DNA from 4 places in the Halomonas sp. McD50-4 genome. Region 1 is predicted to be linked to each of the others. Evidence: predicted binding sites of a transcription regulator. Region 1 holds the regulator's gene; each other region holds the start of a gene.

What was found. The regulator sigma-54, encoded in region 1, starts transcription at its own class of promoters, with help from an activator protein. The targets are predictions, from matches to a motif close to TGGCACNNNNNTTGCTNT.
Region 2: MHM85_RS03155 (nitrate reductase) is a predicted target of sigma-54. The motif match lies at 2,104-2,121, and genes of this name have one in related genera.
Region 3: MHM85_RS03965 (CmpA/NrtA family ABC transporter substrate-binding protein) is a predicted target of sigma-54. The motif match lies at 1,468-1,485, and genes of this name have one in related genera.
Region 4: MHM85_RS09860 (urease accessory protein UreD) is a predicted target of sigma-54. The motif match lies at 2,817-2,834, and genes of this name have one in related genera.

Annotation. Positions count from the first base shown of each region.
Region 1 is NZ_JAKRFG010000001.1:435,712-439,796, reverse strand. It holds gene ptsN (PTS IIA-like nitrogen regulatory protein PtsN) at 1-348, opposite strand, end outside; gene raiA (ribosome-associated translation inhibitor RaiA) at 353-661, opposite strand; gene MHM85_RS02110 (RNA polymerase factor sigma-54) at 759-2,174, opposite strand; gene lptB (LPS export ABC transporter ATP-binding protein) at 2,280-3,038, opposite strand; gene lptA (lipopolysaccharide transport periplasmic protein LptA) at 3,050-3,544, opposite strand; gene lptC (LPS export ABC transporter periplasmic protein LptC) at 3,553-4,085, opposite strand, start outside.
Region 2 is NZ_JAKRFG010000002.1:119,103-123,187, forward strand. It holds gene nirB (nitrite reductase large subunit NirB) at 1-371, opposite strand, end outside; gene MHM85_RS03150 (FAD-dependent oxidoreductase) at 389-1,696, opposite strand; gene MHM85_RS03155 (nitrate reductase) at 2,331-4,085, shown strand, end outside.
Region 3 is NZ_JAKRFG010000002.1:283,267-287,351, reverse strand. It holds gene MHM85_RS03970 (sigma 54-interacting transcriptional regulator) at 1-1,275, opposite strand, end outside; gene MHM85_RS03965 (CmpA/NrtA family ABC transporter substrate-binding protein) at 1,569-2,993, shown strand; gene ntrB (nitrate ABC transporter permease) at 2,996-3,853, shown strand; gene MHM85_RS03955 (ABC transporter ATP-binding protein) at 3,864-4,085, shown strand, end outside.
Region 4 is NZ_JAKRFG010000006.1:205,914-209,998, forward strand. It holds gene MHM85_RS09840 (diguanylate cyclase) at 1-66, shown strand, start outside; gene MHM85_RS09845 (copper chaperone PCu(A)C) at 112-645, shown strand; gene MHM85_RS09850 (PepSY domain-containing protein) at 675-2,036, opposite strand; gene MHM85_RS09855 (DUF2946 family protein) at 2,163-2,534, opposite strand; gene MHM85_RS09860 (urease accessory protein UreD) at 2,876-3,760, shown strand; gene ureA (urease subunit gamma) at 3,795-4,085, shown strand, end outside.

The DNA of each region.
Region 1 (4,085 bases):
CAAAGCAAGGTGCGTGTCATCGGCTTCTTCAGGCACCAGCAAAACGAACACGAGATCGACCGGGTCCCCATCGATGGCATCGAAATCGACGGGTTCCGCCAGTTTCAAAAAGCCAGCAATGGGGGCACTGCAGTGCGGGCTTCTTGCGTGGGGAATGGCAACACCGTTGCCAATCCCCGTGCTGCCAAGACGCTCGCGCCCAATCAAACGACTGAACACTTCTTGGCTGTCGAGGCTGGGCGTGTTTTGGGCGATGAAGGTGCTGAAAAACTCCAGCACCCGCTTTTTGCTGCCCCCGGGTACGTCATAAAGCACGCGCTCCGGGGGGAGAATGGTTTCCAACGTCATTGAGTTAACGCACGCCTGCGCCTTGAGCGCGAGCTTGTGCTTTTTCCTTGTGTTTGACGAGTTGACGATCGATTTTGTCCGCAAGGGCATCGATGGCGGCATACATATCGTTATCGAGTGCCTCGGCATGAAGGTCAGCACCGGCGGCATGTAGCGTGCACGCTGCCTGCTGGCGCTCCTTTTCGACAGATAAGGTCACTTGTACCGTGGTGATATTGTCGTAGTGTCGTTCGACGCGTTCCAGCTTTTCGTTAACGTAGTCACGCAAGGCGTCAGTCAGTTCAACGTGATGACCAGTGATGTTTACTTGCATTGACGTGCTCCTTATCCATCGGGCTGTACTTCGATTGTAACCCTTTTTACGCTATTGCAAAGCCCTTGCGGTGAGTTTGTCACGACCAAACGTTTAACTAGCGTAAACGGCGGCGCTCGCTCGAAGAGGGAATGCCCATCGACTCGCGATATTTCGCGACGGTACGTCGTGCCACGCTTATTCCGCCCTCTTCGAGAAGCGTCACCAAGCGACTATCGGAGAGCGGTTTGCCTGAGGGCTCCTCTTGAATGAGCTTTTTGATACGTGCGCGAATGGCCGTGCTCGAGTGGCTGTCGCCGCCGTCTTGGCCACTGACTTGACTGGAGAAAAAGTATTTCAACTCGAACACGCCACGCGGTGTATGAATGAACTTCTGTGTCGTCACGCGTGAGATGGTCGACTCATGCATCTCTACGGCTTCGGCGATGTCGGCCAAGATCAGCGGCTTCATGGCCTCTTCGCCGTGCTCTAGAAAGCCAATTTGGCGAGCGATGATTTCACGCCCCACGCGCAGCAAGGTGTCATTGCGGCTAGAGAGGCTTTTGATCAGCCAGCGCGCTTCTTGAAGGTGCTCTTTCAAGAACTGGTTGTCCTGGCTCTTGTCGGCGCGTTTGATCAAGCTGGCGTAGTCGGGTTGGATGCGTAGCCGTGGAAGAGCGTCCGGGTTGAGCTCTAAATGCCAGCCTTCGTTGTCATGGCGCACGACCAGATCGGGAGTGATGTAGCTATCGTCGGTCACGCCGTAGGCGCTGCCGGGTCGGGGATCGAGGCTGCGAATTAATCGAATGACGTCATCCAGCTGCTCATCGTCCAGGCTCAAACGGCGCTTGAGGAGGCGCATATCGTCTTTGCCTAGCGCCTCCAAAAACTGTCGTACCAGCCGTTTGGCTGGCATCAATAGCGGGGTGTCTTCCGGCAACGCAGCAAGTTGAAGCATCAGACATTCTCGCAGGTCGCGAGCGAATACGCCGGTCGGCTCGAACTGCTGCAAGCGCAGTAGGGTATTTTCCACTTCCCGTTGGCTCAAGCCGTCATGACCTTGTGCTTTGAGCCCTTCACGAATGTCGTTGAGCGGCTGGGTAAGATAACCATTGGCGTCCAGCGCATCGATCAGGCTCTCCGCAATTGCATATTCCCGTGAGCTGACATCGGTCATGGCCAGTTGCCACAGCAAATGGCCATGAAGGCTTTGGCCAGCGGCTTGACGCTCGAAGTCGGGTCCTTCGCTACCACCGCTCAGACTGCCCATGTCTTGATAGGTGTCCGACCAGTCGCTGTCGACGGAGAGTTCGTTGGGAATGCTGTCAGACCACTCGGCCTCTTGCGGCTCGCTGACTGCCTGCTCTCCAAACTCGTCCTCTTGCTCGAGCATAGGGTTGGCGTCAAGCGCTTGCTGAATTTCTTGACGGAGGTCCAGCGTAGAGAGCTGCAGCAAGGCAATGGCCTGTTGCAGCTGGGGTGTCATGGTCAGCTGTGTGCCGATACGCAATTGGAGAGAAGCTTTCATGACCATCTGAGAACCACTCGTTAATCAGAAAGCTCCACCCTAGAGCGAGTTATGGCTACGTGCAAGTGCAATAAGCATGCCACTAAAAGAAAAGTTTGGTCAGGCCTCGGTTTAGAGCCGGAAATCAGCGCCCAGATAGACGTCGCGGACCTTTTGGTTATTGAGAATCTCCTGGGCGTTTCCACTGGCGATGATGTGGCCATCGCCAACGATGTAGGCGATATCGCAAATATCCAGGGTTTCACGCACGTTGTGGTCGGTGATCAAGACGCCGATGTGGCGTTTTTTGAGTGCGCGGATAATGGTTTTGATTTCGCCGACCGAAATAGGGTCGACCCCGGCAAAGGGTTCGTCGAGTAGAATGAACGCGGGCTCGGTGGCCAGCGACCGCGCGATCTCTACTCGACGGCGCTCGCCTCCTGAGAGGCTCATGCCTAGGTTGTCACGAATATGGGTGATATGAAAATCTTCGAGCAGTGACTCCAGGCGAGCTTCTCTGTCGCTGCGATCGAGCGTTTTGCGCGTCTCGAGGATGGCCATGATGTTATCGGCTACCGAGAGCTTGCGAAAAATCGAGGCCTCTTGGGGAAGATACCCAATGCCTGCCATGGCGCGTTCGTGCATGGGCGCGTGGGTCAAATCCAGATCGTCGATACCCACATTGCCCGCATCGGATTTGACCAGTCCGACGATCATGTAAAACGAGGTGGTTTTACCGGCTCCATTGGGGCCCAACAGTCCAACGACACTGCCCTGGGCGATTTCCAGGTTGATGTCCTTGACGACGCGGCGGCGTTTGTAGCTCTTCGCTAGGTGGTGGGCGTAGAGCGTTTTGACAGGTGCGGAATCTGCAGACGTTGATGCTGCCACGTGGGCGCTCCCTATTGTTCCGGCTGAAGGGTCATGCGAATGCGCTGGTTGTCGCTACCGTTCACGTCGGAGCGAGCTTGCACCACTTCCTGGTCGATGAAGTACTCTAGGCGGCCCCCTTGAAAGCGGTCGCCTTGCTGGGTCAGTTCGGCTTGGTCGATCAGCTCCACGCGGCGTTCGGCGACGTGATAGATGATGCGCCGCGCCCAACCTTCCATGGGGGGCTCCTGGTCGTCGAGACGATTGCGCAAGTAGGCACGCTCACCCGTGGCAATGGCTTGAGAAAGTTCCCCTGCATCATTGCGCTGAATCTCTACGCGTTCGCCGCGCAATTGCATTTCGCCTTGACGAATATCCACGTTACCTGAGTAAACTGCGGTGCCCGCGCGCTGGTCGAGGTCCAGGCGGTCGGCTTCTACTTCGATGGGTGCTTGGCTTTGCGCCATGGCAGCCGTCGCCAGCGGTAGCGTTAAAGCAAAGAGGGTGGTGCGGAGAGAGGCATTCATCGCGACTCCTAGGGGGTACGAGTGGCCGGCGGATGCACGCCGCGCACGTTGTTGGTCAGGCGGACCTGGCTGTCATCCAGCCAAACGTCCATGCGGGAAGCTTCCATACGCTGAGGGGGCTGCTGCAACAGCACGGGCGTAGTGCTCCAGGCGTGGCGGGTCACGCCATCGTAGTTGAGTTGCTGTGTATCGAGCTGCCAACCCTCTTCAGGCGCGAGCAGCCGGGCAGACCCGCGCAGCGTCAAGGCCTGAGTATCGGTATTCAGGGTGCCGGTATCCGCGGTCGCCAACCACTCCCGCTGTTCGCTATCGAACAGCGTAGCACGTGGCGACACGACATCTGTCATGGCCGTTTGAGGTGTATGCACTAGCCGGGGAGTGACCAGCGACTGCTGAATCGCCCCCGATTCCCCAAATAGGGTGATTTCGGCATTCTCTAATACATGACCTGGCTCCTGAGCGCGCGCTTGCTCGTCGATATCTCGCTCTTGGGCGCTGCGCGGGTCGAGCCAAACCAAAAGCATGCCCAGGACGACGACCA
Region 2 (4,085 bases), on a different contig from region 1:
ATGGGGGGCACAAAGGGGAAAGAGCCGGTGGCCAGCACGAGCTGGTCATAGGCGTAGTGGCCTTGTTCGGTCACCACCCGCTGCTGTTCGCGATCGATCGAGGTGACCGCTTCGCCGCTGCGTAGTCGAATGCCGTGGCTGCGGTAGTAATCGGCATCACACAGGGCCAGCGACTGTGCGTCGCGCCCGCTAAAGTACTCGGATAGATGCACCCGGTCGTAAGCGCGATGGCGCTCTTCGCCAAAGATAGTGACGTCAAACCCGGCCAGCGCGCCGCTTTCCACCAGCTGTTCGGCAAAATGGTGGCCGACCATGCCGTTACCTACAATGATCAGCGTTTGTTTGTTGGAAGACGTAGTGGGAGTAGACATTGTGTGATTCACCATAGCTAAGCCGCCTCACGGGGGAGAGATAAAGAGGGTGACGAGGTGTCGAGATGCGCATCGAGCGCCGTTTGGGCATCGGTGGCGCCAAACAGAAGCAGGTGGCGGCACGCGGTTAAATCGGTCGCGGCCAGCGCCTGCTCGAAGTACCAGGGGCCGTGGCGGGTATCGCCATACAGCACCGCGCCGACGAGGCGGCCTTGCTGGAGCAGTAAGCGGCAGTAGTCGCCGGTTTCTGGGTCTTGGTAGCGAAGTTCTTCGTGCTTGGCGGCGGCCTCGGTGGGGCCAAAGGCAAACAGGCTGACACCGCTGACCTTGAGTTTGGTGGCCGTGGGGGCTTCTTGATACGCCGCGGGCGTTTCACCACACAGCACGGCGGCCAGCACGTCCACCTGCCGCCAAATCGGTTCCACCAGCCCGTAAGTGTGCTGCTCGAACTGGCAGCATTCGCCTAGCGCATGGATGTGGGCGTCGGAAGTGGTCAGGTGGCCGTCCACGACGATGGCGCGATCGCAGACGAGTCCACTCTGCTGTCCTAGCTCCGCATTCGGGGTAATGCCCGCCGCCACGATGATGCTATCGGCAGGAAGCTTTCGGCCATCGCTCAGGGTGACCGACTGCACCTGTCCTCGACCGTTATCTTCCAAGGCGGCGAGCGATGCGCCGGTTTCAATGAGGATGCCGCGTTCGCGCAGCGTGGCTTCCAGCAACTGAGCGGCGGTGGTGTCTAGCTGACGGTTCATCAACCGATGACTGCGCTGCAAAACGCTGACGGTGAGCGCGCGTCCGCCCCGTTTGCGCAGCCCTTCGGCGGCTTCCAGCCCAAGCAAGCCGCCGCCAATCACCACGGCGTTGCCGCCTTGCCGAGCAATGGCTTCCAAGGCGCTGACGTCGCGCAGGTCGCGAAACGTGTGAACACCGTCGAGCGTGATGCCGGGCACCGCTGGCAGCGCGGGGCGCGAGCCAGTGGCCAAGACCAAGCGGTCATAGCGTAACGTGTTGCCGCGATGTGTGATGAGCAGGCGGCGTTCGCGGTCGATGGCGGTCACGCGGTCGCCAAGTATCAGCGTGACGTCGTTATCGGCGTACCAGGAGGCGTCTTGCAGAGTGAGCGCCTCGGGCGCCAGTTCGCCTGCCAATAAAGGGGAGAGCAAAATACGGTTATAGGCAGGCACCGGCTCCTCACCCACCACCGTAATGCGGTGGGGGCGCTGGGGATGTCGAACCAGCGCGTCGAGCAGTCGCTGGCTCGCCATGCCGTTACCGATGATGACGAGGTGGTCTGTCTGTGAGCACCGGGAAGCGATTTCCATGGGTAGCTCCTTTGGTTGAAGCATCATGTTCAGCAAATAAAAACGCCCCTGGCACAGCCCTCTCAAGAAGGGAGTGTCAGGGGCGTCGTTGCCCGTTGGCGTCGTCGATAACGCGCAGCAACCGCCGTTGGTTGCCGAACTGTCTTATCCTAGTGGTCAGCAAAAAGCCCGCCAGCTCTTGCCGCAGGTGGATTTAATTCAGCTTAATCAGCGTATTAAGCGTTTTTGAGGATTCGGTGGGCCGCGCATAGTTGAGTTGGCGTGCCCTACTTTGGTGCTTGAGCGACGATTCATGCACCCCCTTTAGCCGCTTATTCGACAAAGAGCATTCCTTTAGCGAGTAATGAAAATACAAGCATGTTTATAAGTTATTGTTTTTATAATATTTAATGGTTTTAAGGCCGAGTGGGCGCAGGGTTTGCATTTGTTCAAGTAACAAGGAACAACGGCTCAGTGCAGGGTCTTTGCTCATAACGATCACAACCATAAATTGCGTCGAACAATACCAACGGCAGCAAATCACTGATGAGTACGGCACCGGGTAAATGGTGCCCCTGAGACAACGGCGTCCAGGCAGGCTTCTTTTGAAGCTGGCTTGGGCGCTTTTTGCTTTTTAACGCGGGAGGAAACTGCCATGCCACAGGTCAATCGGCTCGCCCGAACCACCTGCCCCTACTGCGGCGTCGGCTGCGGCGTGACTGCAACGCTTGAAAGCGGCCAGCTCATTGCCGTCGAGGGGGACCGCGAGCACCCAGCCAACTACGGCCGCCTATGTGTGAAAGGCACCGCGCTGCACGAAACGCTCGGCGCACAGGGGCGCTTGCTGATGCCCCGCGTGGATGGACAGGAGGTCTCCTGGGAGCAAGCACTCACCGTCACCGCCGAACGCTTGCAGGCCCAGCGCACTGCCCATGGCCCGCAGACGGTGGCGGCGTACTTATCCGGCCAGCTGCTGACCGAAGATTATTACGTCGCCAACAAGCTGTTCAAAGGTTTCTTGGGCACCCCGCATTTGGATACCAACTCGCGGCTCTGCATGGCGTCCGCCGTGGCGGGCTATAAACGCGCCTTTGGGGCCGATGCGGTACCCTGCAGCTATGAAGACCTCGAAGAAGCGGAACTGGTGGTGCTGGTGGGGTCCAACCTTGCCTGGAATCATCCGGTGCTCTATCAGCGTTTGAAGATAGCCAAAGAGCGCAACCCGTTGATGCGGGTCGTGGTGATCGACCCCCGCGTGACCGACACTTGTGAAATGGCCGATCTTTACCTGGGTATTCGTCCGGGTAGCGATGCGTACCTGTTCAACGGGCTGCTGGCGTGGATGGACGACCATAACCGATTGGATGCCGTGTACTTAGAACGCCACACCGAGGGGTTAGACGACGCGCTGGGCGCTGCCAAGCAGAGTGCAGGCAGCGTGGAAGCCGTTGCTCGCGAATGTGATGTGGATCCTGAACGCCTGGAAACCTTCTATTACTGGTTTGCCAGCCAGCTTCACGTGGTCACGCTCTACTCTCAGGGGGTGAATCAATCCTCCAGCGGTACCGACAAGTGCAACGCGATCATCAACTGCCATCTAGCGGGCGGAAAAATCGGCCTGCCGGGGGCGGGGCCGTTTTCGATCACCGGCCAGCCCAACGCCATGGGCGGGCGGGAAGTAGGCGGGTTGGCCAATCAGCTGGCGGCGCATATGGATTACCACACCCCGGGCGCGCGTGAGTTGGTTAGCCGCTTCTGGACTACCCAGCACTTAACGCCCGTACTACCGGACGCCCCGGGTTACAAGGCGGTGGAGCTCTTTGATGCCATCGAGCGCGGCGAGATTACCGCCCTGTGGGTGATGGCCACCAATCCAGCAGTGAGTATGCCGGATGGGGAGAAAGTGCGCCGCGCGCTGGCAAAATGCCCGCTGGTGATCGTCTCGGAGTGCGTCGCCAATACCGACCTGCTGCCCTTTGCGGATATCGTGCTGCCCGCGTCGGGCTGGTCGGAGAAGGATGGCACGGTGACCAACTCGGAGCGGCGCATTTCCCGCCAGCGGGGGTTGCTGCCGGCCCCTGGCGAGGCCAAGCACGACTGGTGGATACTCTGCGAAGTAGCAAAACGCTTAGGGTGGGGCGAAGCCTTCGATTACACCCAGCCATGGGAGATTTTCGATGAGCACGCGCGCCTTTCAGGCTATGAAAATAGCGGCGATACCCAGCGGCTATTCGACATCTCAGGGCTGGCAGGCCTGGGCCAATCGGCTTATGATGCGCTCGCTCCGATCCAGTGGCCCGTGACTCAGCAGGCCCCCCGTGGAACGGCAAGGCTGTTCGAAGATGGCCGGTTTGCGACGCCGAACGGTCGCGCGAAACTGCTGCCGATTACGCCGCGCCCGCCCGCGCAG
Region 3 (4,085 bases), on a different contig from region 1:
CTTGCTCTGCAGCTCTAATGGGATTTCCCCTACTTCATCCAGGAACAGCGTGCCGCCATGGGCCAATTCAAAGCGTCCCGGACGGTCTTGCACCGCGCCGGTAAAGGCGCCTTTCACGTGACCGAAGAACTCACTCTCGAAGAGGTCGCGGGGAATCGCGGCACAGTTCACGCGGATCAACGGCCGGTCGCTGCGAGTACTACCTGCGTGAATTGCCCGGGCAATCAGTTCTTTGCCAGTACCTGACTCGCCGCTAATCAGCACGTTAGCGCTGGTCGGCGCGACCATGGCAATCTGCTGAGTCAGCTTGGCCACCGCCGGGCTGTTGCCGACGATATTGCGGTGGTTCACTTCGGCTTTGATCTCTTCTTGCAGATACTGGTTCTCTAGCTCCAAGCGGCGTTTGAGCGACTCCACCTCTTCTAGCGCATCGCGTAGCTGCTGCTCGGCACGTTTACGCTCGCGAATATCGCGAAACAGGACCACCGCTCCCACTAATCGGCCCATTTCGAAAATCGGCGTGCTGGTGTACTCCACGGGAATGGCCTCGCCATTTTTATGCCAGAACACTTCGTCATCCACATGGTGCACTTGACCATCACTAAACGAGGCATGGATAGGGCACTGCTGGACGGGGAAGTGGCTGCCATCGGCGTGGGTATGATGAAACATCAGATGCGCATCGTGGCCCACCATATCCTCCGTACTCCAGCCAAGAATGCGCTCGGCGGCCGGATTGACGAAGGTGGTTTTGCCATCGGCATCCAGGCCGTAAATGCCCTCCCCGGCCGCGCTGAGAATCAGCTGGTTCTGCTTTTCGATACGCTCGAACACCTGCTCGACCCGCTGCCAGCCCACCTCCCCTTGCCGGTGCTGTCGGCTAAGCTCGGCCTTGGCACGACGCTGTTCGGCCTTGTTGCGATCGATCAACGTCAACAATAGCTGCGATTCGCTCTGCAAGCGTTGGCCATAGACTTCGACACGACGAGGTTGGCGGGCGCTATCCAGCAGCACTAAATCATCCGACCACCCTTGCCCGGTCGTTAGTACCTCGTCGGTAAAGCTGACCCATAGCGGCAGTGAGGCGCTCAAGCGGTGACTGAAGGGGGTGGTGAGGGTTTGATCACGCGCTAGGAGCAGCAAGTGGCAGGCGGCAGGGTTGGCATCGATCAGGGAATCGCTAAGCGGATCGACGATGATCATGGCCAGCGGCGTATGGCTGGCCATATGCGTTAAGGGCGTTTCGATGATCGAGGAGTGGGAAGTGCCACGCATCACAGGCTCCTTGGCAGCCAGCTGGACGACTCTCTTTCCATACAAACAGCGGGCCAATCACGAATTTTCGTTATTTAAACAACGAAATATCGTCATTGACGAAAAATCGTGACGAATTCGTTGACTCAGCGACTGCCTTCTCACACCAGTAACCCTATGACTCATCGACAAAAACATCAGAAAAACTCGTTTTGGCATATAAGTCGCTATCTATGGACATAGCGCCGCAGGGAATCGTTACGCACCAAGACGGCGCAGCTTAAACCCCTTTTGCTCCTGTGAGGTGAACGTCCATGAAAGAGAACAACGACCCCAGCAGTCTTGGCAACCCGTTCGATCATCGCCAATCACTGATTCACGGACGACAGTGCGATTGCCATCAGTGCTCCCCCTCCCAACCCAACAGCGCTAGGTCCCCGCATCAGACAAACGCAGTGGCACCATCGTTAACGCCAAGCAGCGCCGATGACGTTATGGATCGAGTGGTCGAAAGCGCCTTAATACGCGGCATGTTTGGCCATAGCGACATGCACCGCCGTCAGTTCATGAAGCTGGTGGGTGGCGGCACGGCCGCCGCGGCGTTAGCGAGCCTGTTCCCCCTAGATTCGATCAAAGCCGCCGTCAAAGAGAGTTTAGGTCCGCTCGAGAAAACCCAGCTTAATGTGGGCTTCGTTCCCATTACCTGCGCTACCCCCATCATCATGGCCCACCCCATGGGTTTTTATGAGCGCTACGGCCTGGATGTCTCGGTCATCAAAACCGCGGGGTGGGCAGTGGCGCGGGATAAATCCCTTAACCGCGAATACGACGCGGCGCACATGCTAACGCCCATGCCATTGGCCATGACCCTCGGTGCGGGTTCCACGCCCGAGCCATTCATCATGCCAGCGGTAGAAAACATCAACGGTCAGGCCATCGTGCTACATAACGACCACCTGGATAAGCGCGATCCGCAGCAGTGGAAAGGCTTTACCTTTGGCGTACCGTTCGAGTACTCCATGCACAACTTCCTACTGCGCTACTATGTCGCCGAGCACGGCTTGGATCCGGATCAAGATATTCAAATTCGCGTGATTCCGCCGCCCGAGATGGTCGCCAACCTGCGGGCAGGCAACATCGACGGCTTCTTATCACCCGACCCCTTCAACCAGCGCGCGGTATTCGAACGCATCGGCTTCATTCATCTGCTGACCAAAGAGATTTGGGACGGACACCCCTGCTGCGCCTTTGCCACCAGCGCCCGCTTTGCCCGCGAGAACCCGAACACCTACGGCGCTTTGCTTCGCGCGATTATCGACGCGACACAGTACTCCTCCGACCCTGCCAACCGCTCAGAGATTGCCGAAGCCATTGCTCCGACGAATTACCTGAACCAGCCGGTCACGGTCATAGAGCAAGTACTCACCGGGCGCTTTGCCGACGGTTTGGGCGGCGTACAGAACGTGCCCGACCGCATCGATTTCGACCCCTTCCCCTGGCACTCCATGGCGGTCTGGATCCTGACGCAGATGAAGCGCTGGGGCTATATCGAAGGCGACGTGGATTATCAGCAGATCGCTCGGGACGTGTATCTGGCTACCGATGCGCAGACCGTGATGCGCGAGCTGGGCTATGAAGCGCCCGAAGAGACCGCCCGCAACTACCAAATCATGGGCAAGACCTTTGATTACACCCAGCCCGAAGCGTACGTCGACAGCTTCGCCATTCGGAGGGGTTAACCATGGACCGCACCACTACCGAGTGGAAATTGAGCCTAAACGTTCGCGCCACGATTCTTGCCATCATGTTGCTGGTCGTGGGTCTGGGCATCTGGGAAGGGTTGAATCAATCCCCGCTCATGGGGGGAGGTGCCGAGCTGAGCGAATACGAGCAGCTGCTGGCCGGGGCCGATGAGAGCGCTAAAGTACCGCCACCTTCAGAAATCGCCGTCAAAGCGTGGCAAGAGCTTTCGAACCCTTTTTATGATGCAGGCCCCAACGATAAAGGCATTGGCATTCAGCTGGGCTATTCGCTGTATCGCGTGCTCAGCGGCTATTTGCTGGCCGCGCTGGTGGCGATTCCCATTGGCTTTTTGATTGGCATGTCGCCGCTGGCGTACAGAGCGCTCAACCCGTTCATTCAGGTGTTGCGGCCCATCTCCCCGCTGGCCTGGATGCCGCTGGCACTGTTCATCATTCGCGATTCCGAAGCCTCCGCCATCTTCGTGATCTTTATCTGCTCCATTTGGCCCATGCTGCTCAACACGGCCTTTGGCGTGGCGGGCGTACGCAACGACTGGGTGAACGTGGCCCGCACCCACGAGCTGTCGTCGCTGCAAACGGCCTTCAAGGTCATTCTACCTGCGGCAGCGCCCACCATTCTGACCGGTATGCGGATCTCCATCGGCATCGCCTGGCTGGTCATCGTGGCCGCCGAGATGCTGGTGGGCGGTACGGGCATTGGCTACTACGTCTGGAACGAGTGGAACAACCTCGACCTGACCAGCGTGATCTTTTCCATCCTAATGATCGGCGTGGTGGGCATGCTGCTGGATATGTCGCTTGCCTATATTGCCCGCTTCGTCACTTACGCCGAATAAGGAGCCGACCATGAGTCATGCGTTCGTAGAGGTACAGAAAGCTGCCAAGCGCTTCCCAAGTGCCAGTAAAGAAGCCGAACCGCTGACGGTGTTCGAGAACATCAGTTTTCAGCTCGAGAAAGGCGAATTCGTGTGCATCATCGGCCACTCTGGCTGCGGTAAATCCACCATCATGAACGCGCTCGCCGGGCTGGATCAGTTCTCCGAAGGGTCCTTGGTGATGGAGAACAAA
Region 4 (4,085 bases), on a different contig from region 1:
CAAGCGCTGTACCAAGCGAAACGCAGTGGGCGCGACCGGGTGGTGGTGGCCGCTGCCACTGAGTAATATCGCTGTCTGCCTTGTTTCGGTCATTTATCTACGGAGAACACCATGTCGATGCGCGCTACGCTACTTACAGCACTGTTGATGATGAGTACCCCGCTGTTGGCGGCCCATCACGGTGGCGATTCCTCTGAGGCGATGGCAGGGCACTCCGCTATCGAAGCGGAGCAACCCTGGACCCGTGCCACGCCGCCGGGAGCGGGGGCGGGCGGTGGCTTCGTCACCCTTACCAATCACGGCGATGGCGACGACATGCTGATAGGAGCGACCAGTCCGGTCACCGAGCGTGTCGAGATTCACATCATGGAGATGGACGGCGATGTGATGCGCATGGCCCCCCTGCCCGGTGGCATCGAGTTACCGGCAGGTGGGAGCGTGACGCTCGCGCCGGGCGGCTTGCACTTGATGTTGATGGAACTGGACTCACCCATCGTCGAGGGTGAGCCCGTCCCCGTGACGCTGGAGTTCCAACACGCCGAGCCGATGGAGATCGAGCTTCGGGTGCTGCCCGTAGGGGAGTCTCCAGAGGGTCACCACCATGAAAGTGGTCATAGTCATGGCCATAATCACGCGGCGCACTAAGCAGCCCGCCGCGTCAGTCTACCGCCCCGCTAGCCTTGGCGAGCGGGGCGGCGCTCTTGCAATGGCCGCACGATCAGCCAGTCGATGATCAGCATCACGAGCAGCGACGCCCCAACGAGCGGAAACAGCACGCCGCCTATCACTAACATGGCGATCAGCCCACGAAACACGCGCTTATCAGTGGGCAAGGGCGGCACGCCCATGCCCCCCGAAGGACGGCGTTTCCACCACATCACACCGGCCGCCACGCACATCACGATGATCGCGATACACACCGCCAGCAGCACGAGCTGATTGATCAGCCCAAACTCCTGCCCCAAATGTACATTAATTCCAAACTCCAGCCAGCGACCGAGCGGGCCGTAGTCGGCGTAGCGCATATCGATTAGCGGCTTGCCGCTGTACTGGTCGAGGTGGACCACGCGCTGCTGGGACAAGTCATCGGGATAAATCGAGCCGGTGTACACCCCGGCGGCCGTGGTAGGTAGGTTGACCGTGTAGCCCTGCTGCAAGCCCAGCGCTTCCAGCTGCGCCACGGCGTTGTTCAACCCAATGCGCGGGGTGGGCGCGGCGGGCGGTGTCGATTCCGGCACTTGCGCCTGCTCCAGCGACCAGCTCGTGCTGCCCTGGTCGCTCAGGTAGGCGTTGGACATCGGCACTTCAACACGCACGCCGGACGGGTAGCCAAAGTTATTGCCGTTGGCCCACTCATTCACCTGCGCGCCCCACACCCCCGACCACGGCATGCCGGTAATGGCCAGAAAGACGATAAACCCGCCGACAAAGAGCCCCAGCACCGCGTGCAGGTCGCGCCAGAATACGCGGCTTTTGGGCTTGCCGCGCACGCGCACCACGCCGCCGCTACCTTTGCGTGGCCACCACAGATAGATGCCCGTGGCGACCAGCAAGATCGACCAGCCCGCGGCCATCTCGATCAGCTTGCGCGGCGTTTGCCCGAAAAATTTAAAGCTATGCAGGTAGCGCACGGTCCACATCACCGTGCCCCGGTCATCCAGCGAGCCCAGCACCTCGGCAGTGTACGGGTTCACATAGACGGCCAACCGTTCTCCGCTAAGGGCATTGACGGTAATTTCAGCCGAGCTTTCCGGCGTGGTGGGGGAGGTGTACTTCACCGCCGTGCCGGGGTGCGCCTGCAGCGCGGCGCTCACGAGCGTTGCGGGTAGCTGCACGTCCTGCTGTGCCTCCACGCGCTTGAGATCGGAGTGGATGAGGCCATCCAGCTCGTCATCGAACAGGTAAAGCGCTCCGGTCAGCGACAGAGTAATCAAAAAAGGCAGGACTAACAGGCCTGCATAAAAGTGCCAGCGCCAAACGGCGCGATACAGATCGAGTGACGCTTTGCGCGCCACCTGGGAAGACGGCATCGTCATACAACGCTCCAAGTGCCCGTGGCGCCGCGCCGGGCGTACCAGCGACGTCACGGGCAAAATAAGTGGTTAGCCACACCCGTTATGGGGTGGCCCGTCATGGGGTGGCAAAGGGGAAAGATCGGTGCGTTAAATGAGGCGTGGCGACGGTGGGGCGCGGGAGTGAGCGTGGGGATAGTGACGTGACACTGCAGCGCGCGAAGCGAACACCGAGGGCAGGGGTGTACGCGATGGAAATGCCGTGCTGCCAATGGCGGGTAAGTGTTGAGGGGCGGTCGGCGTATGCTGCCATAAGCCGCAATAATCACAGGGGTGATACCAGCGGTGGAGCGGATCATGGTCGTGCGGCGACGGGGCGGGCGACGTCGTAGAATGCGTGGCATGCTGGCCATGGGCATGCGCGGTAGCGTGGCCCTGCGCTTGAAACTGCGAGAGGAGCGGCCCGGCAAATACCAGAAAGAGCGCCGCGAACGCCAAGTAGAGCGCTACACGGTACCCCATGGAATTTGCCGAGCGGAAAGGTCGCATCTCACACTATGCTTTGTAAGCGGCTTAAAGAGAGAGAATTGTACAGCTTGACGCGTGAGCAGCGCACTCAGTGCCGTATATGAACGCTGTGGTGTATTGCCGCGAAGGACGCCTTCGGTCATTGAGACTATTTGGTGCAATATCGGATGGCGGTGCTCTTTTTTGGTGCTTGAGAGCGGTAATGAAACGCATGTCGGTAGAGGTAGACCGCGATGTGGGTGGCTGCGCAGCGCCGATACCACGCTTTCACCATTTTGGCGCACTCTTTGCATTCGTAAGGCAATGATGTATCCACAAGGAAGCGATAGCGCCCCATGATGCTGAGCGAACTTGCCCCACCCGCCGCCGATTCAGGCCACCGTTTCGATGCCGAGCGCCGCTGGGCCGCCTCGCTGGCGCTACGCTTTGCCCATCGCGATGGTGTTACCCGGCTAGTGCAGGCGCGCCACCAAGGACCGTTACGGGTGCAGCGCCCGTTCTATCCAGAGGGCAGCCATGAGGCGTGCCACGTATACGTACTACACCCGCCCGGGGGGCTGGTGAGCGGCGATGCGCTGACCATTCGTGCCCATGTCGAGCGCGGCGCACACGCGCTGCTCACCACCCCCGCTGCCAACAAGCTCTACAAAGCTGACAGCCAAGGTGTGGCTTGGACCCAGAACACCGAGCTGACGGTCGAAGAGGGCGGCGCCTTGGAGTGGCTGCCCCAGGAAACCATCGCGTTCGATGGCTCAAAGGGCACTCAGCGCACCCATATCGCGCTACAGGGCCGAGCCCGCTGCTTAGGCTGGGAGGTAATGGCCCTCGGCCGCCCGGCAAGCGACCTGCCCTATGTCTCCGGGCGCATCGAGCAGCACTTTCGCTTGACTCTGGATGGCAAACCGCTGTGGCTTGAACGCCAGCCGCTCGACCCCGGGCACCCACGCTTTGTGGGCCGCTGGGGCCAAGGCGGCGCAACGGTGCAGGCCACGCTCTGGGCGGTGGGCATCGACGATGCCGCTGCGGCTATTGAAGCATTGCGTGAAGCGCTGCCGAGCAACTCCCGCTGGGCGGTGACCGTTCGCCATGGCGTACTGCTATTGCGCTATTTAGGTGCATCCCGAAATGAGGCCTGGGCGCTGTGTGAGCAGGCCTGGCACCTACTGCGGCCCCGTTGGATCGAGCGCAAGGCGCACACGCCGCGTATTTGGCTAACCTGAATCTATCTTTCGAGCACTGCTGGAGAGCAGCCCTATGGAGTTAACCCCACGAGACAAAGACAAGCTGATGCTGTTTACCGCGGCTCAGCTTGCCGAACGCCGCAAATCGCGCGGCCTGAAACTCAACTACCCCGAAGCCGTGGCGCTGATCAGCTTCGAGATCATGGAAGGCGCACGGGATGGCAAGAGCGTGGCCGATTTGATGAGTTACGGCCGCGAGATCCTGACCCGCGACGACGTGATGGAGGGCGTGGCGGAGATGGTCGATGAAGTGCAGGTGGAGGCCACCTTCCCCGACGGTACCAAGCTGGTCACCGTTCACACC